2 regions of the Halobacillus seohaensis genome follow, and region 1 is predicted to be linked to the other one. Evidence: a T-box and tRNA genes for the amino acid it is inferred to sense, from the RefSeq annotation. Region 1 holds a T-box; the other holds one or more tRNA genes.
The links. The T-box of region 1 lies ahead of alaS (alanine--tRNA ligase). A T-box ahead of a tRNA ligase gene usually reads a tRNA of that ligase, here a tRNA-Ala.
Positions count from the first base shown of each region.

Region 2: it has a tRNA-Ala gene. The T-box ahead of alaS (alanine--tRNA ligase) is inferred to sense a tRNA for this amino acid. The anticodon was not compared.

Region 1 covers NZ_JBHSZV010000004.1:401,097-417,395, reverse strand. Annotated here, with positions in the region: gene mnmA (tRNA 2-thiouridine(34) synthase MnmA) at 1-420, shown strand, start outside; gene ACFQIC_RS02455 (tetratricopeptide repeat protein) at 494-1,156, shown strand; gene recD2 (SF1B family DNA helicase RecD2) at 1,177-3,495, shown strand; gene ACFQIC_RS02445 (hypothetical protein) at 3,552-3,728, shown strand; gene ACFQIC_RS02440 (AI-2E family transporter) at 3,725-4,795, shown strand; T-box leader at 4,838-5,058, shown strand; gene alaS (alanine--tRNA ligase) at 5,120-7,756, shown strand; gene ACFQIC_RS02430 (IreB family regulatory phosphoprotein) at 7,820-8,089, shown strand; gene ruvX (Holliday junction resolvase RuvX) at 8,089-8,505, shown strand; gene ACFQIC_RS02420 (DUF1292 domain-containing protein) at 8,517-8,801, shown strand; gene mltG (endolytic transglycosylase MltG) at 9,419-10,579, shown strand; gene ACFQIC_RS02410 (O-methyltransferase) at 10,683-11,312, shown strand; gene udk (uridine kinase) at 11,352-11,996, shown strand; gene greA (transcription elongation factor GreA) at 12,161-12,640, shown strand; gene ACFQIC_RS02395 (YrrS family protein) at 12,763-13,443, shown strand; gene mtnN (5'-methylthioadenosine/S-adenosylhomocysteine nucleosidase) at 13,472-14,167, shown strand; gene ACFQIC_RS02385 (YrhC family protein) at 14,236-14,463, shown strand; gene sigK (RNA polymerase sporulation sigma factor SigK) at 14,683-15,414, opposite strand; gene mnhG (monovalent cation/H(+) antiporter subunit G) at 15,506-15,883, opposite strand; gene ACFQIC_RS02370 (monovalent cation/H+ antiporter complex subunit F) at 15,864-16,175, opposite strand; gene ACFQIC_RS02365 (Na+/H+ antiporter subunit E) at 16,175-16,299, opposite strand, start outside.
Region 2 covers NZ_JBHSZV010000061.1:35,390-51,688, forward strand. Annotated here, with positions in the region: gene ACFQIC_RS19035 (malate synthase G) at 1-549, opposite strand, end outside; gene ACFQIC_RS19040 (LysR family transcriptional regulator) at 799-1,683, shown strand; gene ACFQIC_RS19045 (transposase) at 1,965-2,060, opposite strand; gene ACFQIC_RS19050 (YpjP family protein) at 2,355-2,972, opposite strand; gene ACFQIC_RS19055 (hypothetical protein) at 3,198-4,289, opposite strand; gene ACFQIC_RS19060 (BMQ_0737 family morphogenetic spore coat protein) at 4,489-5,253, shown strand; gene ACFQIC_RS19065 (hypothetical protein) at 5,342-5,917, shown strand; gene ACFQIC_RS19070 (ion transporter) at 6,151-6,945, opposite strand; gene ACFQIC_RS19075 (DUF1292 domain-containing protein) at 7,142-7,426, opposite strand; gene ACFQIC_RS19080 (DUF3231 family protein) at 7,754-8,830, shown strand; tRNA gene ACFQIC_RS19085 (tRNA-Ala) at 8,876-8,948, opposite strand; gene ACFQIC_RS19090 (sodium:solute symporter family protein) at 9,088-10,503, opposite strand; gene ACFQIC_RS19095 (anthranilate synthase component II) at 10,888-11,481, opposite strand; gene trpA (tryptophan synthase subunit alpha) at 11,503-12,303, opposite strand; gene trpB (tryptophan synthase subunit beta) at 12,306-13,499, opposite strand; gene ACFQIC_RS19110 (phosphoribosylanthranilate isomerase) at 13,480-14,139, opposite strand; gene trpC (indole-3-glycerol phosphate synthase TrpC) at 14,136-14,897, opposite strand; gene trpD (anthranilate phosphoribosyltransferase) at 14,890-15,912, opposite strand; gene trpE (anthranilate synthase component I) at 15,909-16,299, opposite strand, start outside.

The DNA of each region.
Region 1 (16,299 bases):
CACGATGGCCTTATGTACTATACACTAGGACAACGTCAGGGCCTTGGTATTGGTGGCGCTGGAGAACCTTGGTTTGTTGTAGGGAAAAATGTGACAGATAATATTTTATACGTTGGCCAAGGTTACCATCATGAGGCTTTGTATTCGGATGGGCTTATCGCCACCGAAGCTAACTGGACGAGTGGCAAGGCACCTGAATTTCCATTTCAATGTACAGCCAAGTTTCGCTATCGTCAAGATGACAGTCCTGTCACTGTTATACCCAAAGAAGATGGAACGTGTTCAGTAGAGTTCCATGAGCGCGAGCGTGCTGTAACACCAGGACAAGCCGTTGTTTTTTATGATGGTGAAGTTTGTCTTGGTGGTGCTACGATTGACCAGATCATCAAAGAGAACAAAGCGTTAACTTACGTAGGATAAATCTTCGTGAAAAATAAAAGCCATGTCCACGTGCTGATGGGCATGGTTATTTTTAGGTAGGAGGAAAAAGATAATGGACAAACTGAACCGAGCAATTGAATACATGCAACATCAAAACTTTGAAGAAGCAACCAAACTCTTTACTGAGGTTATCGAAGAAAACCCAAAGGATCCGATTGGTTATATTAATTTTGGCAATTTACTCGTCCACTTAAATGAAATGGAACGTGCAGAACGTTTTTATAATCGTGCAATTGAGTTGGATGAACAAGCAGCTACGGCCCATTACGGATTAGGAAATATTTATTATGAACAAGAAAAGTATACAAAAGCACAAACTCAATTCTTACAAGCTATTGAAACTGGACTAGATGAAGCCGATGCTTACTTTATGTTAGGCATGACTTTTGTTCACCAGGAATATATGAAATTGGCCCTGCCTTATATGTTGAGAGCGGTGGAGCTTAATCCGGATGATGTGGATATCCAATTCCAGTACGGACTTTGTCTAGCACAAAATGGTCAAATTGATGAAGCAGAAGTAACAATGAAAAATGTGCTACAATTAGAAGCAAATCATAGTGATGCTCACTACAATTTGGGTGTTGTTGCTTTGCATAAAGAGGACGCCGCACTAGCACTCGAGCATTTTAATAGGGCTCTCCAATCAAATGAAGAGCATACTCTTGCTTCACATGCAAAAACACAAATTGAACAAGCATTAAACGAAGAATAATCTAAAGGGGAAACATGATCATGGAAGAACATACACATTTTTCTCAAACAAATGAAGATGAAGGTCCTTTTATAAAGGGTGAGTTAAATCGGATGATTTTCCATAAAGAATCCGAGTATTTTTCGATTGCTTCCATTTCAGTTACCGATACAAATGAAGACTTTATTGAAAAAAGCTTAGTAATCAAAGGTCACTTTCCACCTTTAGAAGAAGGCGAAACGTATGTTTTCCGAGGAGAATTTCAAGACCATAAAAAGTTCGGTCGTCAATATCAAGTGAATTTCTATCAGCGTGTTATGCCTGAGACGAAAGATGGCTTAGTTGTTTACTTATCAAGTGAATTATTTCATGGAATTGGTAAAAAAACGGCAGAACGGATAGTTGAGGAACTAGGAGAGCAAGCAATTTCAAAAATATTACAAGATCCAGATGTACTTGATAGGGTCCCTAAGTTAGCAAAAGAAAAGAGAATACAACTATATGAAGCATTGAAAGAACATCAGGGATTTGAGCATATTATGATTCATTTAAATCAGTATGGATTTGGTTTAAAGCTTTCCCAAAAAGTTTATCAAGCTTTTAAAGATCAAACCTTGACAATGATTGAAGAGGATCCATATCAATTAGTTTTTCAAGTGGAGGGTTTTGGTTTTCATCGGGCAGATGAAATAGCTAAGATGCAGGACTTACCTGATGATCATCCAACAAGAATTAGAGCGGCCTGTTTGTATATTATGCAGCAAAGTTTATCAGCAGGACATGTATACCTCCCAACAGAGAATTGTTTATCTCAAGTAGAGTCCTTATTAAATAGTGGAGGCAATAAAGCAATTACATTCGATCAACTATCGCAACAAGTGATTCAATTAGCTGAAGACCGATATGTATTTATAGAAGAGGAACGTGTGTATTTACCCTCACTTTATCATGCGGAAAATGGATTTTGTCATCAATTGGAGCGAATTACGGAAGAAGAACTAGAAACAGAATATACACAGGCAGACCTCATGAAGATTATTGGAGAGATTGAAGAAAAAGAGGCAATGAGCTACGGGGAAGAACAGTTCAAAGCCTTGGATAAGGCTCTTCATTCTAAAGCAATGATTTTAACCGGAGGCCCAGGCACTGGGAAGACTACCGTAATTAATGGGATCATACAAGCCTACGCCCAGTTAAATGATGTTTCTATTGATCCAGAAGATTATAGTCAAGGCGATTCTTTTCCATTTGTAATGGCTGCACCTACGGGGAGGGCTGCTAAACGAATGACAGAATCCACAGGTTTACCTGCTAGTACGATACACCGTTTACTAGGTTGGGATGGACATGACAGTTTTGAAAAAAATCAAAATAACCAGTTAGAAGGAAACGTTTTAATTATAGATGAATTTTCAATGGTAGATATTTGGTTAGCTAATCAATTATTTAGAGCAATTCCTGCCGATATGCAAGTATTGATTGTAGGGGATGAAGATCAACTTCCTTCAGTAGGACCAGGGCAAGTGCTGTCGGATTTACTTCGATCTAAATATATTTCTTCCGTTCAATTGACTGAAGTATATCGTCAGAAAGAAGGTTCGAAGATCATTCAATTGGCACATGAAATAAAGAATGACGAGTGTAATGAGCAATCTTTAAGTAAGGACGATGACTTTAATTTTATACCAGCTAGTGAATATCAGATAAAAGATCTGATAACAAGTATTGTGAAAAAAGCACTTGATAAAGGGATCGATCTTCGTGAGATACAGGTGTTAGCCCCTATGTATAGAACTGATGTGGGCATTCATCAATTAAATTTAGAGATTCAGAAAATCGTTAATCCTAAAAATAAACAGAAAAGGGATTTAAACTTTAAGGAAGTTACCTTCCGCAAAGGAGATAAAGTGATTCAGTTAGTAAACCAGCCGGAGGATGGAGTCTACAATGGAGATATTGGCGAAATTGTGGCTATTTTTCAAGCAGATGAAAATGTCGACCAAGTCGAACAGGTTGTTGTGGAATATGATGGTAAAGAAGTTATTTATCCTAAAAAAGATTTGAATAATATCATGCATGCATATTGTACATCCATCCATAAATCTCAAGGTAGTGAGTTTTCAATCGTAGTTCTTCCAATTGTACGTGGGTACCGAAGAATGCTTAGAAAGAACCTTTTATATACGGCTATTACAAGATCAAAAGATTCGTTAATTATTTGTGGGGACCATCAAGCTTTTATTGATGGTGTAAGAAGCACTGATATTAATTTAAGATACACACGATTAACTGAAAAACTTCAAGATAGTAGTTATCCTAAAGTTGATGAAGAAGAACTATCACCTTATGATTTTATGTAAAGGTATAAATTGTCAAACCTAGGGGCAAGCTAGCAGAAAAAAGGAGTTTGCTCCCTATGAAATGCCCGAACTGTGATGGCAAAATTCTTGGACGAATTGGTAATGACCAATATTATTGCTGGACTTGTTGCTTGGAACTCTCTGTCGAAAAAGGAAAAATCAACGTCCATCAAATAGAAGAGGATGGTAGTTTAAGTTCGTTGAATGACCTCTTTTATCAATCAGGCTCATGAAAAATAACAGTTTAATCAAATGGATAATTCGATTATCCATTTTTTTTATTATTCTTCTATTATTACTGTTTTTAGCCTGGTTATTCCCTTATTATGATCACGTGGTTCTATTGATAGGTAGAATATTTCTACCATTTATAATAGCGATCATTGTGGCTATGCTATTGCACCCATTAGTTAAATACTTAGAAGATATAGGATTAAAGCGAATTTTGGCTATCTTACTTATCTTCTTGGCATTCTTTTCACTAACTGGCTATGGAGTCTATAAAGGTTATCCTCATTTAGTGCAACAAATTAAATTGCTGAATGAACAGTTACCTCACCTATTGGAAGCTTATCAGCAGTGGACTAAGGAAATGTATGCACAGACTGAGAGGTTTCCAGATGGAATTCATGAGCGGTTAGAAGATAGCTTTTCAAGATTGGAATCCTGGGTTAACGCTCGTCTCATGGCTGTCATATCCGGAATGAGTGGGCTATTTAATATTATTGTGTTAATTGCTGTCATTCCCGTTATGACCTTTTACTTTTTAAAAGACTATCATTCCATCATGAATGCCTTGCTCCGGTTATTTCCTGAAAAGTGGAGGAGAGAAGGCGTTCATTTAACAAGAAAGCTAAGCCATTCTCTTGGTGGTTATATAAGGGGACAATTATTAATTAGTCTATTTGTGGGGGTTTTAGCTACTTTAGGTTTTTGGATCGCAGATTTACCCTATCCTCTCGTGTTAGGCTTGGTTGCAGGTATTACCAATATAATTCCCTACTTTGGACCGTTATTTGGAGCAATTCCAGCATTGATCGTTGCTTTAACGATTTCTGTTAAAACTCTGATAATAACAGGAGCAGTGATTGTAGTAATTCAAGTGATTGAGGGAAATTTGTTATCCCCTTATATTATGGGTAAAAGCATTCACATCCACCCGCTATTAATTATTTTTGCGCTATTGGCTGGTGGAGAACTCGCGGGTATTACAGGTATGGTCTTAGCTGTTCCTGTGTTAACATGTATTAAGGTAATTATTGAAGAAATTTATCATGTACGGCTAAGCGTTGACAGATAAAGACAAATTATCTATAATGACGCTATCTATACTATATGAACGTAGAATACTAAGAAGGAAAAAAGTAAACAAGCATGCCCTTTGTTAGAGAGGCATCTCCTAAGGCTGGAAGAGGTGCTAAGCAGGCTTTTGTTGAAAGCTATTCCTGAGTGCGGCTTAATCGCCGTCGGTTTCACGTACCGTTACGAACGTTTGAGGTGATAGGCTTAATTACTAAGTCTATAATCAGGGTGGTACCGCGGATTCGAAATCCCGTCCCTGCCAATGTGCAGGGACGGGATTTTTCTGTTCATATAGCGAAAGAGAATTTGAGGAGGTTCTATTATGAAAAAGTTAACATCAGCAGACATTAGACAAATGTTTTTAGATTTTTTTAAAGACAAAGGACATAGTGTCGAACCGAGCGCTTCACTAGTTCCCCATGAGGATCCAACACTGCTCTGGATTAATAGTGGTGTAGCTACATTAAAGAAATATTTTGATGGTCGTGTCATCCCAGAAAACCCTAAAATTGTGAATGTCCAAAAATCTATACGTACGAACGATATTGAAAACGTTGGATTTACCGCACGTCACCACACATTCTTCGAAATGTTAGGGAATTTTTCAATTGGCGACTATTTTAAGGAAGAAGCAATTGCCATGGGATGGGAATTCCTAACAAGTCCAGATTGGATCGGATTTGATCCTAAGAGATTGTCGGTAACTGTTCATCCCGAAGATGATGAAGCCTATGCACTATGGAGAGATAAAATTGGTGTAGAGGAAGAAAGAATTATTCGCTTAGAAGAAAACTTCTGGGATATTGGTGAGGGACCGAGTGGACCTAATACGGAAATATTCTACGATCGTGGAGAAGCATATGGAAATGATTCGTCTGACCCTGAACTTTATCCGGGTGGAGAAAACGAACGTTACCTTGAAATATGGAACCTTGTTTTTTCACAATTTAACCACAATCCTGATGATACGTATACACCACTTCCAAAGAAAAATATTGATACGGGCATGGGATTAGAACGAATGGTCTGTGTCATCCAAGATACTCCGACAAATTATGAAACCGATTTGCTTTTGCCTATCATAAAGGCAACAGAGACTCTATCAGGTCGTAACTATCAAGATAATAAGGACCAAGACTCTGCATTTAAGGTGATTGCCGATCATATGCGAACTGTTAGTTTTGCTGTCAGTGATGGCGCGCTGCCCTCTAATGAGGGAAGAGGTTATGTGTTAAGAAGATTACTTCGTCGGGCCGTTCGATTTGCTAAACAGCTCGGAATTGATGAACCCTTTATGTACAAGCTTGTGCCTGAAGTAGCAGAAATCATGAATGATTTCTATCCGGATATTAGTAAGAAACAAGAATTCATTCAAAAGGTGATAAAAACTGAGGAAGAACGTTTTCATGAAACTTTAAATGATGGATTGGCTATGTTGTCTACTATAATGACAGAGGAAACAGCAAAAGGTAGCAACGTATTCCCTGGTACGGAAGTATTCCGTTTATATGATACGTTTGGCTTTCCAAAGGAATTAACGGAAGAATATGTTGCTGATGCTGGTTTCACAATTGATGAAGAAGGATTTAAAAATGAAATGCAAAAACAGAGGGAGCGGGCTAGAAACGCTCGTCAAAAAACCGACAGTATGCAAATTCAAAACGGAGTGTTAGGCGACGTTCAGGTGGCTAGTGAATTTATTGGATACGATCGTTTGACTGGAAAAGGAAAAGTCATTGAATTAATAAAAGGCAATGAATTTGCTGAAGAAGCGGAAGAAGGAGATGTCATATATTTCTTCTTAGACTATACACCTTTTTATGCAGAAAGCGGCGGTCAAATGGCTGACAAAGGTATAGTTGAAAATGATCAAGCGGTTATTGAAGTATCTAATGTTCAAAAAGCACCAAATGGTCAACATATGCACGAAGCCATCGTTAAGCAAGGCTTCTTTAAAAAGGGAGATACATTTGATACCGAAGTCTATCGTAGTAATCGTTCGTACATCGTGAAGAACCATACGGCGACACACTTGTTACATCAGGCTCTGAAAGATGTGTTGGGTGATCATGTTAATCAAGCAGGCTCACAGGTTACATCAGACCGATTACGATTTGACTTTTCTCATTTTGGATCTGTAAATGAAAAAGAAATAGAACAAATTGAGAAACAGGTAAATGAAAAAATATGGGAATCTATCGCAGTGAAAATTGAATACAATTCGTTAGAAGAAGCGAAAGAAAAAGGCGCAATGGCTTTGTTCGGGGAAAAGTATGGTACTGAAGTTCGTGTGGTTGAAGTAGGGGATTATAGCCTTGAGTTATGTGGAGGTTGTCACGTTAACAATACTGCTGAAATCGGATTGTTTAAGCTTGTAAGTGAAACAGGTATTGGTGCCGGAACCCGAAGAATTGAAGCTGTCACCGCTAAAGGCGCTTATGAATTTATGAATGAGAAAGAGGCCATATTAAAAGAAGCAGGTCAATTATTGAAAACAAGACCAGAACAAGTGCCGGAGCGGGTGCAAGCTCTTCATCATGAAATAAAAAGCCTTCAACGCGAGAATGATTCATTATCAACAAAGCTATCAAATTTAGAAGCTTCCTCTATTTTGGATGAAGTAGAAGAAGTAAATGGAATTAAAGTTTTAGCAAAACATGTCGATGTTAAAGATATGGATGCCCTTAGAACAATGATGGACGATTTAAAACAAAAACTTGATTCTGCTATTCTTCTTCTAGCCACAACTAATGGGAATAAAGTTCAACTTATTGCCGGAGTATCTAAAGATTTAATCGATCAAGGCTATCATGCCGGACATTTGATCAAGGAAGCAGCTACCATTTGTGGAGGAGGAGGAGGAGGTCGACCTGACATGGCTCAAGCCGGCGGAAAAGACTCCTCTAAAATATCTGAAGCACTTGATTATGTTAAAGAATACGCGAAACAAACCGTCTAATTTTTACAAAGCTAAAAATAAGTATATAATGAAAGAAAGACTAACATGTGCGAGGTGAAAAAGATGAGTTCAATGGATAAAACAATGCGCTTTAATTTTTCAGAAGAGCCATTTGATGAGGATGTAAAATCATTACTAATATCCGTTCATAATTCTTTACAAGAAAAAGGCTACAATCCGATAAACCAAATTGTTGGATACTTGCTTTCTGGGGATCCGGCTTATATTCCTCGTCACAAAGATGCTCGAAACTTAATAAGAAAAATGGAACGGGATGAGTTGATTGAAGAAATGGTTAAATTTTATTTAGAGAAGAATAAAGAGGACGATTGATGAAAAAACTAGGTCTAGATGTAGGTGAAAAAACGATAGGCATTGCGGTATCAGATGCTTTCGGCTGGACAGCACAAGGGCTTACTACGTTAAAGTGGGATGAAGATAATTACACAACAGCTAGAGAGCCATTGAGAAAAGTGATTAATGAAAATGATATTAGCGAGGCCATCGTTGGCTTACCTAAAAATATGAACGGAACGATTGGACATAGAGGTGAGGCTAGTCAGAGGTTTGGAAAATGGTTGGAAAAAGAGTTCAAAATAGTTGTTCAACTATGGGATGAACGTTTAACGACGATGGCTGCTGAAAGAGTTTTGCTCGAAGCTGATGTTAGTCGGCAGAAGCGTAAAAAAGTAATTGATAAAATGGCAGCTGTAATTATTTTACAAAGTTATTTGGATTCAAAACAATAGGAGGCAAAATGATGGCTTTAGAAAAAGAAGAACGAATTATCATCCCGGATGAAAACGGAGAGGAACACTTATTTGAGGTACTATTTACTTTTGATGTAGAGCAAAATGAACAATCTTATATCGCGGTTGTTCCAGCTGAACAAAAAGAAGGCGATGAAGTGGAAGTATTTGCTTTTAGATATGAAGAAAAAGGAAATGAAGAGGATGACCTTGCTCTATATCAAATTGAGTCTGATGAAGAGTGGGAAATGGTTGAAGAAATGTTAAATACTTTAACTGATGAAGACTTAACTTAATAAATAGTGAAAGGTTTAAGGTCTTTATAATAACGGGTTTCTTTTAAAAGTATAAAAGATTAAATAACAAAGTTTCTAGCAGTCCAATTAGTATATACTAATTGGACTGCTTTTTTTGGTTGATTTAGTGAGTTTTTTAGATACAATTCGGCTCTATAATGAATGTGGTGGTCATGCTTAATCTATCAGCAGCTCCAGGTCAGCAGAATATAAAATGCACTCTATTCTCTCTTTTGATACCCTAGAGTTGCGACACAAAAAGGCAAAGGAAATTTAAACGCGTTAGAAAAATATTTGAACGATGGAAGACAGAGATGTCACAAGCATTTATGTATCTGTTTAACAATGGACCCATTCCTCTGTCTTTATTAACGGAACCATTATTTTTACAACTCTTTATCCACAATCCTGCTCGGTGGTTGAAGAAATTTCGTCATCGACTCGGGCACCTTTTCAGCATTAACGGGTAACAAAGGCTTTATATTAAATAATACTGAACAGCTACTCATTTCTCAAAATAAAGGATATTATGTTTTTCTATTATAGAATCTGTCTAAATTCGTAGAAAAGAGTGCATATTTTGTAGTATAATGAACCGGGTGGAAGGAGGAACATAGGTGTCTGACTCGAATTTCAAGAAAAGTTATAAAGAACGTTTAATGAATCGTAAAGAAGAGGCAAGTAAGGTTCGAAAAATAGTTGTGATCATTTTAGCTACTGTAGCGGCTGTGCTAATGGTTAGTTTGATTTCAGGTTATTTATATATAAAATCTTCACTAAAACCTGTTAATCCTGATGATGACTCAGAAGTAAATGTAGAAATTCCAATTGGATCATCTACATCTCAGATAGCTAGCATTTTAGAAGAAAATAGTATCATAAAAAATGATTTGATTTTTAGGTTATATACAAAATTTAAAAATGAAACTGGCTTTCAAGCGGGGGATTATCAGTTCACCTCGTCAATGACTTTAAATGAAATTATCACATCCCTAAAATCGGGTAAATTAATAAAAGAACCGGCTGTTAGAGTAACTATTCCTGAAGGTCAGAATGTTGAAGAAATCGCCGGAATTTACTCAGAAGAATTTGATTTTACAGAGGAAGAATTTTTAGAGAAAGTGAACAATGAAGAATATGTACAAGAATTAATTAAAGATCACCCGAATTTACTGAGTGAAAAGATATTAGAAGAGGGTATTCGCTACCCATTAGAAGGCTATTTATTTGCAACAACTTACGATTATTTTGTTGAGAATCCTTCAATAGAAGAAATTATAGACAAAATGGTATCTCGTACAGAGGAAGTTGTACTTGGTTATAGTAAAGAGATTGATCAAAAGGAACGAACGGTTCATGAACTCATTACAATGGCCTCTCTCGTTGAGAATGAAGCACCAAATGAAGAAAGCCGTAAAAAAATAGCTGGAGTCTTTTACAATCGTTTGGAAGATGATATGATGCTGCAAACTGATCCAACGGTACTTTATGCGTTAGGTGAGCACAAAGACCGCGTATTATATGAAGACTTAGAAGTCGAATCTCCATATAATACGTACCATATTAAGGGCTTACCTGTAGGGCCTATTTCTAGCTTTAACACCAATTCACTTCTCGCAACCTTAAATCCTATTGATTCGGAAAATCTTTATTTCTTAGCGAACAGTGAAGGGGATATTTTTTACTCTGAAACTTTAGAGGAGCACAACCAGCTGAAAGCAAAACATATTTCCTCAGATGAGCAGAAGGATAAATTATCAGAGGAAGAGGAAGAATAAATTTTGTAAGGAATGCGTGATAAACCTCGCATTCCTTCTTTTTAATATGTTAAAATAATAGGGTTGTAAATGCGTTGTTCTATAAGGAAAGGGGACAGCATTCATGAACCAAGAAAAATACTTACATACTTTACTATCTCCCGCCTCAGATCAAGTGAGGCAATTAGAAAAGTATGCACAGGAACATAATATTCCGATAATGGAGCCTTTAGGTATGGATTTTCTTTTGCAGTTAATACGTATTCACCAGCCTAAGAAAATTCTTGAAATTGGAACGGCTATCGGGTATTCTGCTTTAAGAATGCTTGAAGCAATGCCGACTGGTGAGATTATAACCATTGAAAGAGACGTTAATCGTTTAGAAGAAGCAAGAAAAAATATAAAGTCTTTTAATATGGAAGATAGCATTCAAGTAATTCATGGGGATGCACTTGAATTGAAAGAAGAAGTGGCTAAAAGGGGTCCTTTTGATCTCTTATTTATCGATGCAGCGAAAGGGAAGTACGAAGATTTTTTTAATGTATATTCGCCTTTAATAACAGATCAAGGGATGATTGTTTCGGATAATGTCTTATTTAAAGGTTATGTCGCAAATTCTTCTCAGGGATCCGAGCGTTTTGAAAAAATCGCATCAAAAATAAGAAGATTTAACCAATCGTTAAATAACCATGAGAAGTATCATACCACAATTGTACCTATTGGTGATGGGGTAGCAATTACAGTGAAGAAATAATGAATAACTAAGGGTGACGATAGAGAGGAGAACCAAGGCATGAGTGACAAACCTGTTGTAATTGGAGTAGCTGGAGGTACGGGATCAGGAAAAACAAGTGTAACGAGATCCATTATCCAAAGATTTACTGATAAGACAATTTTAATGATAGAACAAGACTATTATTATAAAGATCAAAGTCATTTGCCCCTAGAAGAGAGATTAAAAACAAATTATGATCATCCATTAGCGTTTGATAACGATTTGTTGATAGAACACTTAGAAGAACTAATCGCTGAAAAATCAATTGAAAAGCCTGTTTACGATTATAAAATTCATACACGTTCAGATGAAACTATACATGTGGAACCTAAAGAAGTTATTATAGTTGAAGGGATTCTTGTATTAGAGGATGAAAAGTTACGTGACTTAATGGACATTAAAGTGTTTGTCGATACTGATGCCGATGTGCGAATTATTCGTCGTATGATGAGAGATATTAACGAGCGAGGAAGAACATTAGACTCTGTGATTGATCAATATATTAACGTCGTTCGTCCGATGCATTTGCAATTTGTTGAACCAACGAAGCGTTACTCAGACATCATTATCCCAGAAGGTGGCCAAAATCATGTAGCTATTGATTTAATGGCGACGAAGATTCAAACGGTCCTTCATCAAAAAGGACAGAAGATGAGCGAATAAAATAGTTGAAAAGTTGAAAAAAATCTGGCATAGTTTTTGATAGTAGTACTGGAAAGTCTAACCCTGTAAACATTATGTTTATAAAGTAGAATTAAAAGATAGTGTTATACTATGAAAACAGGGTATATCGTTTTACTATTGTCGGATATAAGGAGTGTATTTGGATGGCCCAAGGGAAAAGTTTTTACATGACAGAAGAAGGTAAAATAAAGCTTGAAGAAGAACTAGAATACCTAAAAAATGAACGACGAAAAGAAGTTGTAGAACGTATTAAAGTAGCCAGAGACTTTGGTGATTTATCCGAGAACTCAGAGTATGATGCAGCTAAGGATGACCAAGCATTTGTAGAATCAAGAATTCAATCAGTTGAAAATATGATTCGAAATGCTGTTATTATCGAAAGTGATAATGATAACCCTGACCGTGTATCTATGGGTAAATCGGTTACGTTTCAGGAGCTCCCTGAAGGCGATGAAGAAACGTATACCATAGTTGGTAGTGCTGAAGCTGATCCATTTGAAGGAAAGATTTCCAATGACTCTCCAATGGCTCAAAGTTTAATAGGTCATGAAATAGGAGACAAGGTAACAGTCGCTACTCCTGGTGGAGAAATTAATGTAAAAATAGTTAGCGTAACTTTATAAAAAGATGAAAGACAGGGGCAACCCTGTCTTTTTCTCTCATTTATTTTAATCTTACGGACTTATCTGTGATTTAAGATTCGAATGAACTATTGTATAATGAGGCGCACAGAGGGGGTATTATAGTGGGGGAAAATCAAAAATCAAACTCACGAAGCGGTCGGTTTGAGAAAAGAAGAAAATCCAAAAAACTAATGACCGTACTAGCTACTGCAGGAGCATTGCTGTTTGTTATTTATATATGTCTATTTATTTTTACAGGAAATATAGATTCTGATCGACCAAATGAGTCAGCTTCAGAGTCAACCACTAACGAAGAAAATAGTGGAAATGATGGTGGAAGTTCAGAGGGAGATCAATCAACTGGAGATCTAGAAGTTAATCCCAATGAAGAAGAAGCCGATGACAAGCTTTCCGACGAAAATGAAAGTTCAGAAGATGAGTCAAGCGAGGGAGATGAAAGTCGAAAGGTAGAAGAAGGTTCTGAAGAGAATGTGGATCGTGTAATTACACAAGACTGGAAACCAGTAGGAACAGAACAGAATATTTCGGGAGAGCATAGAACAACATTCCAACAAGGTTCTCAAGATTGGCAGGAAATATTAAAAGCAGCAAGCAAAGCAACAGGAGTAAGTACAGAGAACATGATCGATTGGCGGGTAGAAAATGCCGGAAGTGGCCAAGTGAATGCTACTATTACGAATCAATCCCAGGATCAGGTTTACCGTGTCTTAATAGAATGGGTAGATGGTGAAGGATATCGTCCCATCCAAGTGAAAGAATTAAATAGTAACCCCTACAATTAATAGGTAACTTAAGAAAGGAGTATCACGGATGGCCATAGGAATAATTGGAGCAATGGATGAAGAAATCGAATTACTCAAAAACAATATGAAAATTAGGGAAGTCCACCATGTAGCTGAAAGCACTTTTATAGAGGGAGAATTATCCGGACATTCCGTTGTTTTGTTAAAATCTGGAATCGGAAAAGTGAATGCAGCAATAGCAACAACCATCCTGCATGAACGGTTTTCCATAAGCCAAGTTATTAATACAGGATCTGCTGGCGGTTTTGCAACTGATTTAGAAGTCGGAGATGTTGTGATCTCATCTTTTGTTACACATCATGACGTTGATGTTACAGCTTTTGAGTATGATTATGGTCAGGTTCCTGGACTCCCAGCGATGTATAAGGCAAGTACACAACTTGTAGACAAAGCCATGCAGGCCGTCAAACAAACGGATGTAAAGGGAAAAAAGGGAATCATTGCTACGGGAGATTCATTTATGCAAGAAGAGTCACGCGTGAATTTTGTTAGAGGTAAGTTTCCAGAAATGATTGCAGCAGAGATGGAAGCTGCTGCAGTAGCGCAGGTTTGTTATAAGTATGAGACACCCTTTGTAGTTATACGAGCTCTCTCAGATATTGCAGGAAAAGAATCTTCTATTTCTTTTGACCAGTTTCTTCCTAAAGCTGCTAATAATGCAGCCACTATGATTATAACAATGCTTCAGTCAATAGATTACTAGGAATTACCATCTGCTATTACCTCTAACCTATGTTACAATCATTCAGGCATAGGATAGGAGGTGGCAAAATGGACTCTAATAAGAAATTAGAAGGAAAATTAGCTGATTATAGACGGTTTACAATGACTCTAATTATATTAAGTGCATATTTATATGTTGGCATTTTAATCAGTATTTATGAGTACCATTCGACCGCATACTATTATTTATTCGTGCTAATTATATTATTATTATCAACGGCTTTTTACTTTGTGAGAAAGCTTAATCAATGGCAGAAAAAATTAAGAGAAGAATAAAATATAAAACCACTGTTATCAAGATTGACTGAAACTTTCTCTTCAGTAGTCTCTTAGACAGTGGTTTTTTGTTTCTAGAAAATTATAGATTAGTTTTGGTTAAGCATACTGATATAAGTCCAGCTTAAAAGGCCCAATAGACACCGTAACATAAGCAATCTTCCACTCACTAAGAACCGTAGTTTGCTTACTTCACGTATCTATCGGGTCGTACATACTCTAAGAAGAATTTCCATATTTGCTTTGTTTATAAAATTCATGAAAAATCTTCATAAGCGCACGTTTTTCTATACGAGAAACGTAGCTTCTTGATATGCCAAGCTCCTTAGCTATTTCGCGCTGAGTTTTCTCATCTTCATCATTTAGACCATAACGGTAAACGATGACTTCTTTTTCTCTGTCATCTAATACAGAAATATATTGCTTAATTTGTTCAATCTCCATATGAAGCTGAATTTCTTCCACAATGTCAGCAACATCTGCTTGCAAAATATCGAGTAGATTCAATTCATTTCCTTCTTTGTCATGGCCAATGGGGTCTTGTAAAGAAATATCTTTATTCAGTTTTTTCGTGGATCTTAAGTGCATAAGGATTTCGTTTTCTATACAACGAGCGGCATAGGTGGCAAGTTTTGTTCCTTTGCCTGTAGAATAACTTTCAATTCCTTTAATAAGACCAATCGTACCAATGGATATTAAATCCTCAAAGTCTTCTTTTGTATTCTCGAATTTTTTTACGATATGAGCAACTAGTCTTAAGTTATGTTCAATCAGTTTATCTCTTGCTTCTTTGCTTCCTTCTTTCATTAATTGGAGTTGCTTAGCTTCTTCCTCCTTTGACAATGGGTTGGGAAAGGCTTGATTTTTTACATAAGAAACGAAAAATAAAGCTTCTTTAAATAAATAAAGGATGGAAGCGATTAAACTGCTCAAACGAACACACCTCCTCATGGATTAGGCATCTGCCTACCATAAGTGTATGTATGTCGAAGCTTGACCGTGCCTGTACTCCACAAATAAAGCAACCAGAGTTTCTGGTTGCTTACTTGTTCGTATTTTTTGATTGATCAAACACTTCTTTATATTCATCTTGTATGCTCTGGTCCCACAAAGGAACACCACTTCGATAAGCAGCTCTTCCAATCATGTGTCCTGATACAGGTGCTGTTAATAAAATGAACAGAATACCTAGTAAGAGCTTGCCGCTAATAATATCATGCTCAACATACAAAAAGAGAAAAGCACCAATTAATATACCAGAGACACCCAAAGTAGAGCTTTTTGTGGCAGCGTGCAGTCGGGTATAAACATCAGGAAATCTAAGAACACCTAGTGAACCAGAAATAAGAAAAAAAGTGCCAAGTAGTAAAGATATACATATGAGCAAATCAAAAATGAGATTAATCCATGTCCCGCTCAATAATAACACCCTTTTCTAAGAATTTCGCCATGGCAATGGTACCTATAAATAACAAAATACCAATTAAGAGTATAACATCATTAAATTGTGTTGAAACGAGTAGCACGGCGATGACACCCGCTAAAGCCATAACGTTCACACCAATTATATCTAGGGCAACGGCCCGGTCTGGGTTTGTTGGCCCTACAATGGCTCGATAAAGCAGGATCATAACAGAAATTGATACACCAACTATGGCGATAGTTGCTGAAGCTTCAATAAGCATCTCCGTTACATTTAATGCTTGTTCCATTAGCGTGTCACCTCCATGATGGTTTTCTCAAAGATATCTTTTATGTCATTGATCGATTCTTCTACGTCAGGAATATCCATAGCGTGAATATAAATCTTAGAATAGTCTTCACTAACATCTAGGG
Region 2 (16,299 bases), on a different contig from region 1:
TTTTTCTAATGGAACGGTTTGATCAAGAAACTCTTTAGCATATGCAATTACTTTTTCACCTCGAACAGGGTTATAAGATCCACCTTTTTCTGCTCCATCCTCTTCACTAATTACATCCGTTCCATAAAGAGCATCATAAAGACTACCCCAACGAGCGTTTGCTGCATTAATTGCATAACGGGCATTATTTACTGGTACTACTAATTGAGGCCCCGCTTGTTGTGTGATTTCTTCATCTACATTTTCCGTAGTAATTTGAAAATCTTCCGGTTCCGATTCTAAGTAATTAATTTCCTTCAAGAATGATTTATAGTTCTCATGATTAAATTCGTGATTATGTTCTTGATGCCATCCATTTATTTTGTGTTGCAATTCCTCACGTTTGGTCAGCAGTTGTTTGTTTTTAGGTGAAAGGTCTTGTATGATGACTCCTAAATCATGCCAAAACTGTTCACTGGTCAGGCCGCTATCAGGTATAGCCTTTGCATTAATAAATTCGTATAAAACTGGAGAAACTTGAAGATTACCGATTTGCACATATTCTCTCATTGGTTAATTTCCTCCTTGGAATAAATATTTTTCATTACACGGTTGATTACTAGAAAATCTCCGTGCAAATTGTAAACCTATTTAACATCCAACCATTTGAAAACCCTTTCAAAATTATCTTCACTAGACTGTCAGTTTCTTACTTCTTATACTATAATAAAACTCTAGACATAAAAAATACATATTTAGAATGTTACTTATTCCATTTGGTTATAACTGTATATTTCAGATGAAAACAGGAGGAGTACTATGGATATTCGACATTTAGAATATTTCTCTGAAGTTGCTAGACAATTAAGTTTTACGAAAGCAGCCTCTACATTACACGTTTCACAGCCATCTATAAGTAAGGTGATTAAAAACTTAGAAGAAGAATTAGGTGTTCCACTATTTTATCGATCGAAACATTTAGAGTTAACGGATGCAGGGAAAGCTGTCTTAGCCAATGCAAAGAATGTACTGAAAGCATTCGATAACTTAACGTTAGAACTTACAGATATTATGGAATTAAAAAAAGGTGAAATTAAAATCGGTATACCTCCGATTATTGGAGCAGCATTCTTCTCCAACCTTATCAGTCGATTTAAAGATCTATATCCCTTAATTGAAATCAATCTAACAGAGGTTGGCTCTAAAGAAATAAAGCGCGGGGTAGAAGATGGATCACTGGATATTGGCCTCATTTGCAATATTCCAATTAAGAAGGAAAATTTTGAATTAGTCAGGGTAATAAAAGACCCTTTAATGATGATCGTTCACAGCGAAAACCCTTTGGCAAGTGAAAAATCAATCGATCTAGCAAAACTAGAGAAGGAACCTTTCATTTTATATCGAGAAGATTTTACACTTTATGACCGAATTATAGAAGAGTGTGCTTCCAAAGGCTTTGAACCCAAAATTGTCTGTCAAAGCTCCCAAAAAGACTTCATGATTGAAATGGTAGAGGCAAAGTTAGGAGTAGCATTATTACCAAGTAAAATTTGTTATAAGATTAACACTCCAGAAGTCAAAGCTATTCCTTTAACTAATTCTAATATTAACCTGGAGTTAGCAATGGTATGGAAGAAGAACATGTATTTACCTTTCAGTGTTCGAGAATTTATCTCTATGTCAACAGAGGTCATTGAACACTAGTAAGATGTATAGTTATGGATACAAAACACCTTTTCTAGAGCTTATGGTTCTCTGTCAAATATGGTGGTGGAGAATGATCTCCATCACCCTTTTGATTTAGCTACTTTCGCATAGTTTGTTACACTTATCCCACCGTAGCCTGAATACACTTCGCTTTCCGCGGGTGACTGAGCCACTGTTCCCACAGGAGTCTACGTGTATTCAGGCTGCTTGTTAAATGGTTTCCTCAAACATTTATCTATCCAAAACAACAATGATCAAAATCCTAAGTTCTTCATTTCTTATTGCCATAAAACCTTATTCTTTAAGCGTTCATAGCTCTTAAGCCCGTAATAGTTGCGTTTTAATACTTTAATTGTGTTATTGACACCTTCAATTCATCCATTTTTAAACGGATACATAATGGCTTGTAATATTTCTGTCTTCCATCGTTCAAATGGTTTTCTAACGCGTTTAAATGACTCTATTTCTGACGTTTATCATTTCTTCTAAACAAGTTTTTAATCCAGCTCTCGCCATGATAGGATCGCTTTCTTTGAACGTTCCTGTCTTTAATCACCGACAACTCCATGATATAGAGCCGAACTTATACAGTCTATTCTCAAGAAAAAAACGTCCTTTTACTCCGGTAATACCGAAATAAAAGGACGCTCTTTATCGATAATATTTGATTATGACATCCACTTAGGAGGAGTGTTCTTGTCCCAATATATTTCACCAATCATGTGATGTTTTTCAAAATTATCTTTACTCAAGTGATAGTGAAAATTAAACCAATACCCTTCTCCAGGACGGTTGTCCCGTCGAACATCAAATCTAGCTACTTCTTGTTTTGTCCGATAATCATACATATTAAAAATCTTTTCACCATATCCTGATGTCATTTGTTCAGTAATCTCATAATAAGGTGCTTTCTCTTCTCCCGCTTCTGCTAAAAGCGTCTCAATAACTTCTTCCATTTTCGGTAAAATGTCTGTCTGAAAGTCATCTTCCACTTTCTCTATAATTCTCGGTCCCATTTTAGTAACCATTTGATCTTTTGCTTGTTCGGTTATTGTCTGCTTGAAAGAATCATTGGATTGAAAATCTTCATGAGGAAGAGAAGCCTCAATCGTTTCAGTTGGAGCGGCATCTTCAGTATTACTCAAGGTAACAGGCTTTGAACCTTCTTTTGAAGAAACTTCCTTATTTTCTGCCGCATCTGTCTCTAAATAGTTCGGCGGAATATACATTCCTAAAGTCATAATGGCAATAAATACAACGAATATTTTTCTTATCCAAAGTTTCATAGAAATAGCTCCCTCATATGTACTCTACTTAAATTCTACCACTTTTGAGGAATATGTCTATATTCGTCCGTTATCTTTTTCATGCAATTAAAAAAATGATTCAAAATTATCACATTTAAGAAGCCGTAAAGGACGTTCCCCCTTACAGCTTCTAAATTGATTTTCATTTATATCTCCACGTACTTATTAGAAAAATACTTAGACTGGATCTATAGGAGAACTTTTTTATATTTGGGACAATTTTTTAAAAAAGGAAACGACTTTGTTGTCCGTATCATTTTTAGTTTCCTGAGAAGTCACCTCTTCTGTTTTGGGTTGCGCGGTTGATAATTTTTCGCTAATTGAGGTTACTGGGGGATGAACACTCTGCTCAGATTCAGAAATGTTAGTTGTATTCGCCTTTTCACGTTTTATAGGGATATCCTTTTCTCGTTGAATAGAAGGTTTATTCTTTTTAGTTTTCTTACTTGAAGTGTTAAGGCTTAGTAGATATTTAGATTGATTGGACATATTTATGGAATTTGCAAACCAACCTTCATCATCATCTTCTTCTTCTATTGAAAATGGAAATGATTGATCATCATCTTCCTCGATATCTACACTTTCATCATGTTCTACTTCTGGAAATTCATCTTCATCATCCATCTCATATACGGCTGACGACTCGCTGAAATTACTAAACCAATGCTCCTCATCTATAGGCAATTCATCCTCACTTGCCATCTCATATACGGTTGACGATTCACTCAAATTACTAAACCAATGATCTTCATCTATCGGTTCAGAAGAGTCATTTCCTTCTTCTATCCATTCTTTTAATGGATTTTTATTCTTGTGATCTGTACCTTTTTGTCGTGTGAATAGTTTCTCTATCTTTTGTTCTAACAACTCTAAACGGTCAATTTGAGCCGAAAAGTCTTTAAGTCTTTCTTCAGCCTTTTCAGCATGTTTATCAAGCATTGTTTTTAACTCTAGTGTCGAGTCATTTCTTACATCAACCTTATTGCTACTTTCCTTAAAGACTAGAGACTCTTCGGCTAGACCTTCTGTCAGTTGGACAATTTCTTTTTCTTCTCTGTTTATTGTCGGTTCTATTGTTCGATGTTTGATTTGAAGAGAAGCTAAGATCTGATATATTACTACTGCCTGTTGTTCTAGCCTGCCCAGTTGCTCTTCAGAAGCATCCGTCTGATAAACGTACTCCCGTTGCTGCCCAATAAACTCATTCATTTTTTTTACAAGGGCAACAATATCTACCTCTGTTTGACTTGAACCTAAATAACCCACTTTCTCCATACTAAATGAACTGTCTCCCATAATAACAAGTCCTTTCTAAAAGTCTGAATATATATGTGTATGCGTTAAAAAATATTTGGTTCAACAGCCTTCCACTAAAAATACAAGGGCAAATGACTAATTTTCTATTATATACGCTAGTTCACTAGAACCATCAAAAGCGTCAGTCATAGTATGTAATGTAACACAAATAAAAATAATGGAAGGTTGGAAATATTATATGAGCAAGAGCAATAAGTTTCACGGGTTTCGCAAAGAGTGTATCGTTGCGGAGAAAGTGTATGATTGGGTTATTTTAAATAAGGCTCAAACATTTACGGGGCTAGCATTTGATTCGATTGGTGAAACACCTGTAGCAGGTTCGGATTTAACAGTCATAGGTTGTGAAATTCTTCAAGAAAATGGTACTGATACCGAGTGTTTTGCTGCAGATGATTCAGTTGATATGGACGTTGAGTTACCGAATGGCAAAGAAATTGAATTACAATTAGTAACTATTATGAAAACTTTGGAGGTAGAGGTGACTTACGTAGTAACAGGTACTACAATGCCAGAATTTACTGCTACGGCTACGGTAAACTTAATTCCTGAACAAGTACTCTTATGTCGACCAGATGATATTGAAGTAGTTTGCGATATTCTCCCTTCATCGACTTGTGATGTTTTTAATCTTACTTTAACAACGGTGGGTGCTACTGTTACAGGTGATTTAATAGTGAACGTTTGTCAAAGTGTTCAAGCAGAGACCGAAGTAAAACTAGAAGTGTTTGCGAAATTCTGTGAGCCACGTGATTTGATTCCTGTTCCATCAGCAGCTTGTCGTAGAGCTAGGTTCCCAGAACAATGTCCAGAAATTTTCCCTAACCACCGTGATAAAAAACGCAGACGCCGATGTCATGACAAACACGACAACAATAACTTTGATGCTTCCGCAGACGAAAGCGATTATGACTTCCCAATGTGGAACAATAACGGAGAAGATTAATCTAGGTTAGTGTAGGCGTTGAAGCCTGCACTTCTTACATATTTGGCGAGGAAAAGCATATATTTGTGGCATAGAGGGAGGGATTTTATTGAGTCGCCAATTACATGAGATTGAACAAAAGCTGGTCGTTTTAAAAGATGCATTAATTGCTGCGTACAAAGAAATGCAGGAAATAAAAGAAAGGTCCCAAGAGTCAAATCGCTTAGATATCACATCCTTTTTTTCATATAACGTTATTCTTCCAAATGAAGATAGGAAAGACCCGATAATTATTGGCAGCTTTGTCATAAAGAATAACGGTACAGCTGTATTGACTGATCCACTTATTTGCTTGCGATTTCAACCGATTGATGCTTTTTCATTGACCGCTAAAATTGGGTCAGAACAAATCATTGATCAGGATTACAGTCCTGTTCCCGCCGAAACGTGGAATTATATTAATGAAGAAGAAGGAAAAGAGATCGCGGAGAAAACTGGAGAGTATTGGTTGGAACCATTAAGTACTACATTTCTCGAACCTGGAGAATTACTAAGCTTCACAAATTTCCAAATCAAACTAAATAAAGAAAAAATAGACCGCAAATTCAAATTAGAAGGGTTTGTGTACGGGGAAGAATTAGAAAATGGTTTGGCACCGCTCAATAAAATAACTTTGAATGTTTAACGCATTCCCATTTATCAGGAAAACCTATGAACGTACCACGACATTATAAAAAAGTTAGATTCAATTTACCTCCATACTATGTATGGTAGGAGAAAAGGTTCCTAGCGCCTCACTCGCCAGGAACCTTTTTTCTTAAACTAAAGTTATAGATTTTTACCACCCAACTTTTTCTAACAAAAAGCTGTTAGTATTTTTGACCCCACACATTGCCTTGATCACGAAAAAAACGAGGATTACCCCGTTCTCCCTTCATCCTCTTTTTCAGTTTTCTTTTCCTTATCCTTTATCATTTGCTTTAATTCATCTAGGTCTTTCATTATTCTTTGCATATCCTTGCTTTCTTCCTCGGAATGCTCAGATAGTTCCTGTGCATTATTTACGATTTCACCAACAATTAAATTTAAAATAATGAACGTTGAAACAATAATAAATGACACAAAATACAACCATGACCAGACAACTTCAGTGAAGATTGGCCGGAATATTCCACTCGCCCAACTTTCCAAAGTGAAAACTTGGAATAGCGTCAAGGCACTCAAGCCAACATTCCCGAAGAATTCTGGAGCAATATCACCAAAGAAGCTTGTTCCAATCACAGAATAAACATAAAAAATAATTCCCATAAGAATCGTAACTGATCCAATAGCTGGAATTGCCATAAACAAAGCCGATGTTAACCTTCTCAAGGAGGGGATAATCGAGATGGTTCTCAAAACTCGCAACACTCGCAAAATCCTTAAAACGCTGACCAAATGTGTGTTATATAAAACCAGACTTCCAAATACAATAACAAAATCGAATACATTCCATCCATTATTAAAGAACTTTTGACGATAAACGATTAACTTTAAGATGATCTCAATTGTAAAGATAGCTAATATCAAAATATCTGTTGCAATAAAAATAGATTCATAGTTTGCATATATAGATGAATCAGTTCCTAATCCTATTAGAACTGCGTTCACCAAAATAATCGCCAAAATAAATTTGGAAAATAGGCGATGTTCAATAAATGTTCGTAGCTTCATTTCTATTTTTTCCACTCCTTATTAAGTGACTCTCCACAAGTTATAATAACACAGGATCGCCTTTGTTGGCTTCATAAATACCACTCCGTCTTAACGTGAAGCACATAGACTACTTGTTAAAAAACTTTCTTGCTAAAATTTTTTCGAAAATAATAAAAGCTTGCGACTCAAAAGCCGCAAGCTTGGTTTCTAACAATTAATTTAAATCCTGATCTATTAAAGCATTAAGCTTTTCATCAACCAATTCCCACTCTTCATCAGATTCGATCTGATATAACGCAAGATCTTCCCCTTCATCCGCTTTTTCTTCATAACGGAAAGTGAATACTTCTACATCCTCGTCTTCACTAGGTTCTGCAGGACTTACTGCAATATAGGTTGACTCCGTTTGTTCTACATCAAATGTGAACAGTACTTCAAATAAGTGTTCATCCCCGTTTTCATCAGGGATAGTTATACGTTCTTCTTTCTCTAATGCCATGCTGTTTCCTCCTTCTTGATTTTAAGTCCAAATTGCTTTCTTATGTTAGTTAAACAAAAACCTTCCAATATGGAAAGAAACTTTAAGACGTTTTTCCATTCAATGGTGTTTGGATGCACGATCCACTGATAAGTTGATATATTGTGCAGATCTAACCTCTCATAACCTATTTTTTTCATTGATCGTCCTTTTTATGCTCTTCTAAGTAAATTATCACCAACTCTCCATTAAATTCATCATATCAAGAATCTAAAAAGAGAAACAATAAATACATTTTCTTTATTTACACATAATATTTTTATCAATGTCTTTGAGGAGGGTTCACGAGTGGAAACAAATTCACAAAAGGAAGACCTGAATACGGCTAAACAACTTAAAGAGCATCAACATAACAAAAAATTAAACGCCTCGGAGTTAGGCGATCTATTTTCCAATTACCTGGGGGATTCTTTGTTTTGTTGTGTTTTTAAACATCATCTTCAAGTCGTTAAAGATGAAGAAATTAAAGAATTTATTAAATTCTCATTAAATATCTCAGAAAAACATTTAAATACCCTAAAAGAATTTTATTCAAAAGAAAATATACCATTACCGGTCGGGTTTGGAGACCAGGACATTCGAAAAGACGCACCACGTTTATTTAGTGACATTTTCATGCTTTATTACATCACACAGATGTCCAGAGCTGCTCTATTAACTTACGGAGATGCTCTTTCAACAACAACACGACAAGATGTAGTCGAATACTTTAAAACAAGTTTAAACGATTCAGTTATTATCTATGAAAAAGGATTGCATTTGTTGCTTTCTAAGGGGATACAAATTTCAGCACCCGAGATCCCCTATCCGAGAAAAGTTGATTTTATAGAAAAGGAATCATTTATTTCAGTAATAGCAGGTAAGTCTAGACCGTTAATCGCATTGGAAATTAAACATTTACAAGTCAATATAAATACAAACGTATTAGGTAAATCATTGATGCTAGGATTTAGCCAGGTTGCATCGTCTGATAAATTACGTAATTATTTCCAACAAGGAGTTAAAGTAGCAGACAAGCAAATCAAGGAATTGGGAACATTTCTTATAAGTGAAGATCTCCCTACTCCAAATCTTATGGATGCCCATATTACCGATTCTACTATCCCACCATTTTCTGATAAGTTAATGCTTTATCATACATCATTAGCAAATACGATTGGCCTTTCAAATTATGGATTAGCCATTTCTAAAATTATGAGACATGATTTACATGCTCAAATAGCCACTCTTACAGCAGATATAGGTAAATATGCAAATGAAGGAATAAACCTTACAATTGGTAACGGATGGTTAGAAGAACCTCCAACAGCAGCCGACCGAATCAAGCTTTCGAAACATTCTTCTGGAGGTAAACCTGTGGAGTGACCCTATAAACAATAAAAAACCCTTGATTACCAAGGGTTTTAAGAGTGGAGCATAGCGGGCTCGAACCGCTGACCTCTTGTCTGCCAGACAAGCGCTCTCCCAGCTGAGCTAATGCCCCATATATTATTTTCCGACAAAGACTATTATATCCTTATTTATCATTCTGTTCAATAGCTTTTCAGTATAAAGAAAACATTTTTTTAAAAATATATTATAAAATCCCCTAGAATTAATTCCAGGGGATTTTATATTTTAGTTTACGCTTTAACAGTTGACGGTCCACCCGATGTATTGTTATTAGTAGTCACTAAAGTAACAACAATCAAAACGATAATCGCAACGGGTACAGCAATTACAGAACTATTGATTTCAAAAGGTTTTTGCAGTAGTATTTCCCAAGTTAACGTGGTCACTACCCCTGCAACCATAGAAGAAATACCACCGATTGGATTCACACGTTTCCAGAAGAAAACAGCGAGCAATGCTGGTGTTAAACCAGCTCCGTAAACAGTGTAAGCATACATTTGTACGCTCAATACGGTTGGGAAATACCTAATCAATAGAAAGGCAAATACTCCAAGAGCTACAATATAAATTCTCGTCATACTTAACAGTTTTTTATCAGAGGCTTCTTTATTAATGTAGTTTCCGTAAATATCATACGTTAAGTTTGTTGCCGCTGATAGTAAATACGAATTCCCTGTTGTAATAATAAAAGAAGCTGCAGCTGCAAGTAGAACTCCTCCTACAATTGTTGGCAGTGCTAGCGTAGTAGCCATCAATGCCATACCTGGATCGATATCAGGAAACATGGAACGTGATGTGAATGCAATAATTGAAATGGCTGGAGATATAATAATCATTGCGATTAGCCAACCAATTTGGGCTTTTTTAGCTGAGCTATCTCCTTTAGAAGATGCCAAACGTTGATACATGTTTTGGTCACCTAATAGTAAAAATAAAGAGGGAAGTAAAAAGCCCATTAATTGGATAGTGGAAAGTCCTCCTGTGGATGTCATATGGGATTCTGGTACGTTAGCAATGACATCTCCCCAGCCACCAGCTACTGCAATAATTGTTGGCACAGTAATAATTAATCCACCGACCATTAAAAATCCACTAATGGCATCGGTTTGTGAAACGGAACGAAGTCCACCAATCATAGCTAGGAAGATAATCATAACAGCACCAATTATAGTACCAACTTCAACACTCATGCCTGTTGTTAAATTTAAAATAAATCCGAGACCTTGCATTTGATAAGATACAATCCCCACATAAGCAAGAATAATGATAACACTAGCTATGTTACGCGATTTACGACCATATTTTGCCTCAAGAATACCTGAAACTGTATATTTACCAAAAGCACGTATTTTTGGTGCGACAATATATAGAATAGTAATCCCCACTAATGTTGGAACCATTAACATTAAAGATGGCCATATTCCATAACTGAAAGCCATAGAAGTTTCCCCTCCGGAAATACTCCCACTACCTGTCCATGTTGCTAAAAGGGTTCCCATTAATACAAAAGGGCCTAAACTTTTTCCCGCTAGGACGAAGTCTTCACTTCCTGACACTTTCTTCGCCATAACAATTCCGATTACGATCATTACAACTGCGTAAAGACCGATATACCATAGTAAAGTTGGATCATGTTGTAATTCCATTACTAATTTTCAGCTCCTGATTTTCATATATTGGATGATAAGTTGTCTATAGACTATTATCCACTTCTCTCAACGTGTTATACGAGCTCTGTAAACACAACGTTTATTAAACTAACATACTTTCAAAAATTGTGAAAATGAGGTTTCTTATACTTTTCAAAAGAAATTTCCTCTCTAAAATCCATGGAATTTATTAACAATATATTGTCAGAACTTTGACCTCATGGCTTGAAAAATTGGATCACTATTACGAAAATTCAAATAAGATTATTAATTAAGGAATTTTTCATATATATAAAATAAGACTAAATACCTATACTAAAATATAAAAAATGCCTACTATGAAATCTCACTTTTAAAGAGATTTCATAATAGGCATTGCTTTTATTCTGGTACAGACTCTTCTTTTTCCTTCACTTGGTCAATTAAATTTTTCAACAGCATAATGCCGTCATTTGTTCCAATGGATTCCGGGTGAAACTGTACCCCTTCTATTGGATAATCTAGGTGTCGAATCCCCATTATCTCCCCTTCAACAGTAGCTGCTGTGATTTCAAAACAATCAGGAATATCATCTTTATCAACGATCAAAGAATGGTAGCGCATCGCTTCCATAGGATTGTTTAGATCTGTGTAAACCGAGCGACCATCATGAAATATTTCGGAGCTTTTCCCATGCATCAGTCGGTCAGCACGGACAACTTTTCCTCCAAAAACTTGAGCGATCGCCTGGTGTCCTAAACAAACGCCAAAAATCGGTATCGTGTTTTTGTAATGGTCAATAACATCCAAGGTAATTCCTGTTTCATCCGGGGAACAGGGTCCCGGAGATAGGAAAAGTAAGTCTGGTTGTAATTGATCAATATCTTTAAATGTAACTTCATCATTTCTTCTTACGACGACTTCTTCTCCAAGCTCTCCTAAATATTGCACAAGGTTATATGTGAACGAATCGTAATGATCGATCATGTAAATCAAATTTACTCAGCTCCTCTAGACTCACTTTACTAATTCATGAATCTCTTTATAAAAGCGTTCAAGTGCTTCAGCTTCTCTACCATTTTCTAAAGCTTCGAGTTCACTTTCAATCAATCGAATAATTTTACTTCCTATAATGACACCATCCGCATGTTCACGCACGAGTTGCACGTGTTCATTAGAAGAAATTCCAAATCCAACCGCGACGGGTACGTTACTGTGCTCTTTAACCTTTTTGATAAAGGATAAGGTTTCAGCTGACATATCATTTCGCTCTCCAGTGACACCTAACGTCGACACACAATAAATAAACCCTTTAGCATGCTCGGCGATTCTCTTAATGCGTTCTTCAGAGTTTGGGGCCACAAGAGAGATGAACTCCACATCTTTTTCGTCTGCTAGTTGACGAATATCTTCACTTTCTTCATATGGAAGGTCAGGTATCAATACGCCTTCCGCTCCGTTTTCCTCTAACATTTCAAAAAAACGATCATAACCTAGTTGTACAACAGGATTGTAGTACGTAAAAATAACTACAGGGATTTCCAAGCCCGCTTCACGTAATTTCGGTACGAGTTCAATCGCTTTAGTAAGTGACATATCCTTTTTCAATGCGCGTTGCGCGGCCCGTTGAATTGTTGGACCGTCCGCTAGCGGATCAGAATACGGCACACCAAGTTCAAGAATATCGGCACCAGCTTTTTGTAGTTGCAACGCAAATTGCACGGTTAATTCTGGAGTTGGATCGCCTGCTACGACAAACGGAATAAACAAGTCTTTTGTTTTAGTTAATTTTCCTTGAAAGGCTGTTTGAGTAAGCATAGTTAGACCTCCTCCTGAAAATGTTCCATTAATGTAGCCATATCTTTATCGCCTCGTCCTGATAAATTAATAAGTATTGTTTCATCAGGTGACATTTCTTTTGCTTCTTTATAAGCCTGAGCTAGGGCATGGGCGCTCTCAATTGCAGGAATTATACCTTCTTTTTCAGTTAAAAGCTTTAATGCATCTAAAGCTTCTTTATCTGTGATTGACTCATAGCGAACTTGTTTCGATTGGAAAAGATGAGCGTGCTCTGGTCCAATCCCTGGGTAATCAAGTCCAGCTGAAATAGAATATGGCTCAGTAATTTGACCATTTTTGTCCTGCATCAGATAAGTCATTGACCCATGAATAACCCCTGGCGTTCCTTTAGTTAAAGTCGCTGCATGCTCTGGAGTATCAATCCCTTTTCCAGCCGCCTCTATACCGATTAGCTCTGAAGAATCCTCTAAAAATGGATAAAAGATTCCCATTGCATTACTACCTCCACCAACACAGGCAAAAATTCGATCAGGAAGTTCATCTTCTACTTCTAAAAATTGTTTCTTTGATTCATCACCAATAACACGCTGAAAATCACGAACCATCCTAGGATAAGGATGAGGTCCGACGACAGAACCAATTAAATAAAAATGATCTTCGCAATTTGCTACCCAGTAACGGATCGCTTCGTTCGTGGCATCTTTCAGAGTTCCATTTCCGCTTGAAACTGAAATCACTTCAGCTCCTAAAAGCTTCATACGGAATACGTTTAGTTCCTGACGGCGAATATCCTCTTCCCCCATAAACACTTTACACTCAAGCCCGAACTTCGCTGCCACTGTTGCTGAAGCTACTCCGTGTTGACCTGCTCCTGTTTCAGCAATGATTTTCTTCTTGCCCATACGTTTGGCTAGCAGTCCTTGGCCAACCGCATTATTCAGCTTATGGGCCCCTGTATGATTTAAGTCTTCCCTTTTTAAATAAATCTTTGCTCCACCAAGGTAATCACTTAGTTTGTCAGCATAACTTAATGAGGTCGGACGGCCCGCATATTCTTTTAATACATGGTGATATTCGTCTAGAAAAGCTTGATCATTCATTGCTTGATCTAATGATTCTTCTAGTTCTTGCAGAGGACCCATTAGCGTTTCTGGAACATACTTGCCACCAAAATCGCCAAATCGTCCTTTAACATCAGGAAAAACTTGTAACATGCCGGTCCACCTCTTTCATGATTGCTTGAATTTTATATATATCTTTTTGATGATTAGTCTCAATTCCACTCGAGATATCAATGCCTTCCGGTTCGTGAGCAAGCAGTTGCGCCACATTCCCCGGGTTTATCCCCCCTGCAATAAAGCAGGACACATTTTGATCGTTCGCAATTTTTACGTAATCCTCGACCGTACTCCAATCAAAACTCACACCTGTTCCACCATGAGTTCCTTCAACCTTAGAATCAATTACATATCCGTCCGTTACTCCCTTAAAAAGCTCCATTTGATGAACCGCACCATCTTGATGGTGTACGACTTTCCAAACAGGTAAACCAAACGCCTCTTTAATTTGCAATATATTAGAAACAGTCTCACTTCCATGAAGTTGAATCACATCTAGTGAGACAAAAGAAAGGACTTCATCTAGCTGCTCAATCGTCGGATCAACAAAGACTCCTACAAGCTTTTGTTTTGGTCGTGTACGTCGAATCCATTGACCAACTCGTTCTGGTCGTACATAGCGCTTCGTTTTCCGAACAAAAATAAACCCTAAATGGGTGGCGTGAGAAGAAGCACTCTTTTCCACGTCATTTGCTGATCGGTTGCCGCACAACTTCACTAATGGTTCATGAATCATACGTTCACTCCGTTCATTAGCTGAGTCACTGCTTTTTTAATATTGTTCTGTTTCATAAGTGACTCACCAACTAAAACGGCACTTGCTCCATAAGCAACAACTTGTTGAATATCTTCATACGTAAAAATACCACTTTCAGAAACAAGTAAAGATTCCTTTGGAGCTAACTTTGCCATTTGCTGTGTTTGGGCAAGTTTCGTTTCAAACGTATGAAGGTTACGATTATTAATACCTAGGATCTCAGGTGTAAACTCCTTCACTATTCCTTCTAGCGTTTCTTCACTATGAGCTTCCACAAGAACCTCAAGTCCTGATTCATAAGCTTGCAAGTATAGCTCATGAAGCTTCTTTGGTTCTAATGCTTCACCAATTAACAAAATGGCATCCGCTCCGATTAGCTTACTTTCTTCCACTTGCAAAGGATCAATAATGAAATCTTTACGCATAACAGGCACATCGACGAACTTCTTAATATCTGTTAAAAAGTCACGGTGCCCCTGGAAGAAATGTTGATCAGTCAAAACAGATATAGCTTGAACACCAGCATCGGCATATTGTTTACCGACCATGACGTGATTAAAGTCGTCGCGAATAATTCCTTTTGATGGGGAGGCTTTTTTCACTTCTGCAATCAGTCCAGCGATCTGGTCTGTTTGTTTAAGGGACTGTGCGAAGGAGACCTTCTTAACATCAGCTGCTTCGGGCAGGTATAGTCGTTCTATCTCTTGTTGTTTTATAGCTAAAATCGTATCAAGCATACTGACGTCGCTCCTTTTCCTCCTGAATGGATGTAAAGTATTTAAATACAATGCCTTCTTGAATCGCTTGTTGGACACGCTTGACTCCGTCAGTCAAATCCTCGGCTTTACCAGCCACATACAATCCAGCAGCAGCATTCATTGTCACAATGGTCATGGCACTTTCATCGGCCGTCCCTTTAAAAACTTGCTCTATAATTCTTGCACTTTCTATACTCGTTTCGATTTGAATATCTTCTAATTTTCCTGATTTCAGTCCTACATCTTCAGGTGTAATAGTAAAACGTGTAATCTTTCCATTCTTTAGTTCCACAATGTCGGTCACACCAGTCATAGTGATTTCGTCAAGTCCATCACGGCCGGTCGCTAATAGAACGTGTTTAGATCCTAATTTGTTTAGTGTTTCTGCCATCTTTTCCGCATACGCCGTATCATAAATACCAATGAGTTGACGCTTAGCGTTCGCTGGATTAGACATCGGACCAAGTAAATTAAATACTGTACGGAATCCTAACTCTTGTCGAGCTGGTCCTGCATGCTTCATTGCCTGATGATAATTCGGAGCGAACAAAAAGGTCATTCCTTTTTCAGATAAGGCCTTTGCTCCTTCAGCAGGTGTAGTATCAATCGGGATTCCTAACGTTTCTAATACATCCGCACTACCGCTTTTAGATGAAACTTTCCTATTACCGTGTTTCGCTACTTTGACATCCATCGCAGCTAGAATTACCGATACAGCAGTTGATATGTTAAAAGTAGAACTGCCATCTCCACCTGTTCCACATGTATCAACGATATTATCATCATCTAATTCTAACTTCGTCATATTGGCACGCATTGCGCGAACAAATCCTGTCATTTCTTCTACGGTTTCACCACGATGACGAATAACAGATAACAGGCTCATAAGTTGCCCTGTTGTTGTATTTCCTTGCATGATTTCATTCATAGCATCATACGCTGCCTGTTCGGTTAACGTTTGTCCTTCTACTATTTGATTCAGTACTTGTTTCATCTCGTCTCGGCTCCTTCTCTGCTCTTCTCAAATGCTTGCTCAGCTATTTCAATCGTGCGTTTCAAAGCACTTGCTTTATTAAGCGTTTCTTGATACTCAGATTCAGGATCAGAGTCGGCAACAATCCCTGCTCCAGCTTGCACGTAGACTTGATCATTTACTTTTGTAATCGTACGAATAGTAATGCAAGAATCAATATTGCCGTCAAATCCCAGGTACACAACCCCTCCTCCATATAAATGACGAGGAGTTGGTTCTAATTCTCGTAAAATTTGCATCGCTCGAATTTTTGGTGCACCTGAAAGTGTTCCCGCTGGATAAGCGGAAATTAATGCATCTATTGGGGACACATCCTTCTTCAATTGCCCTGTGACCTTACTGATAATG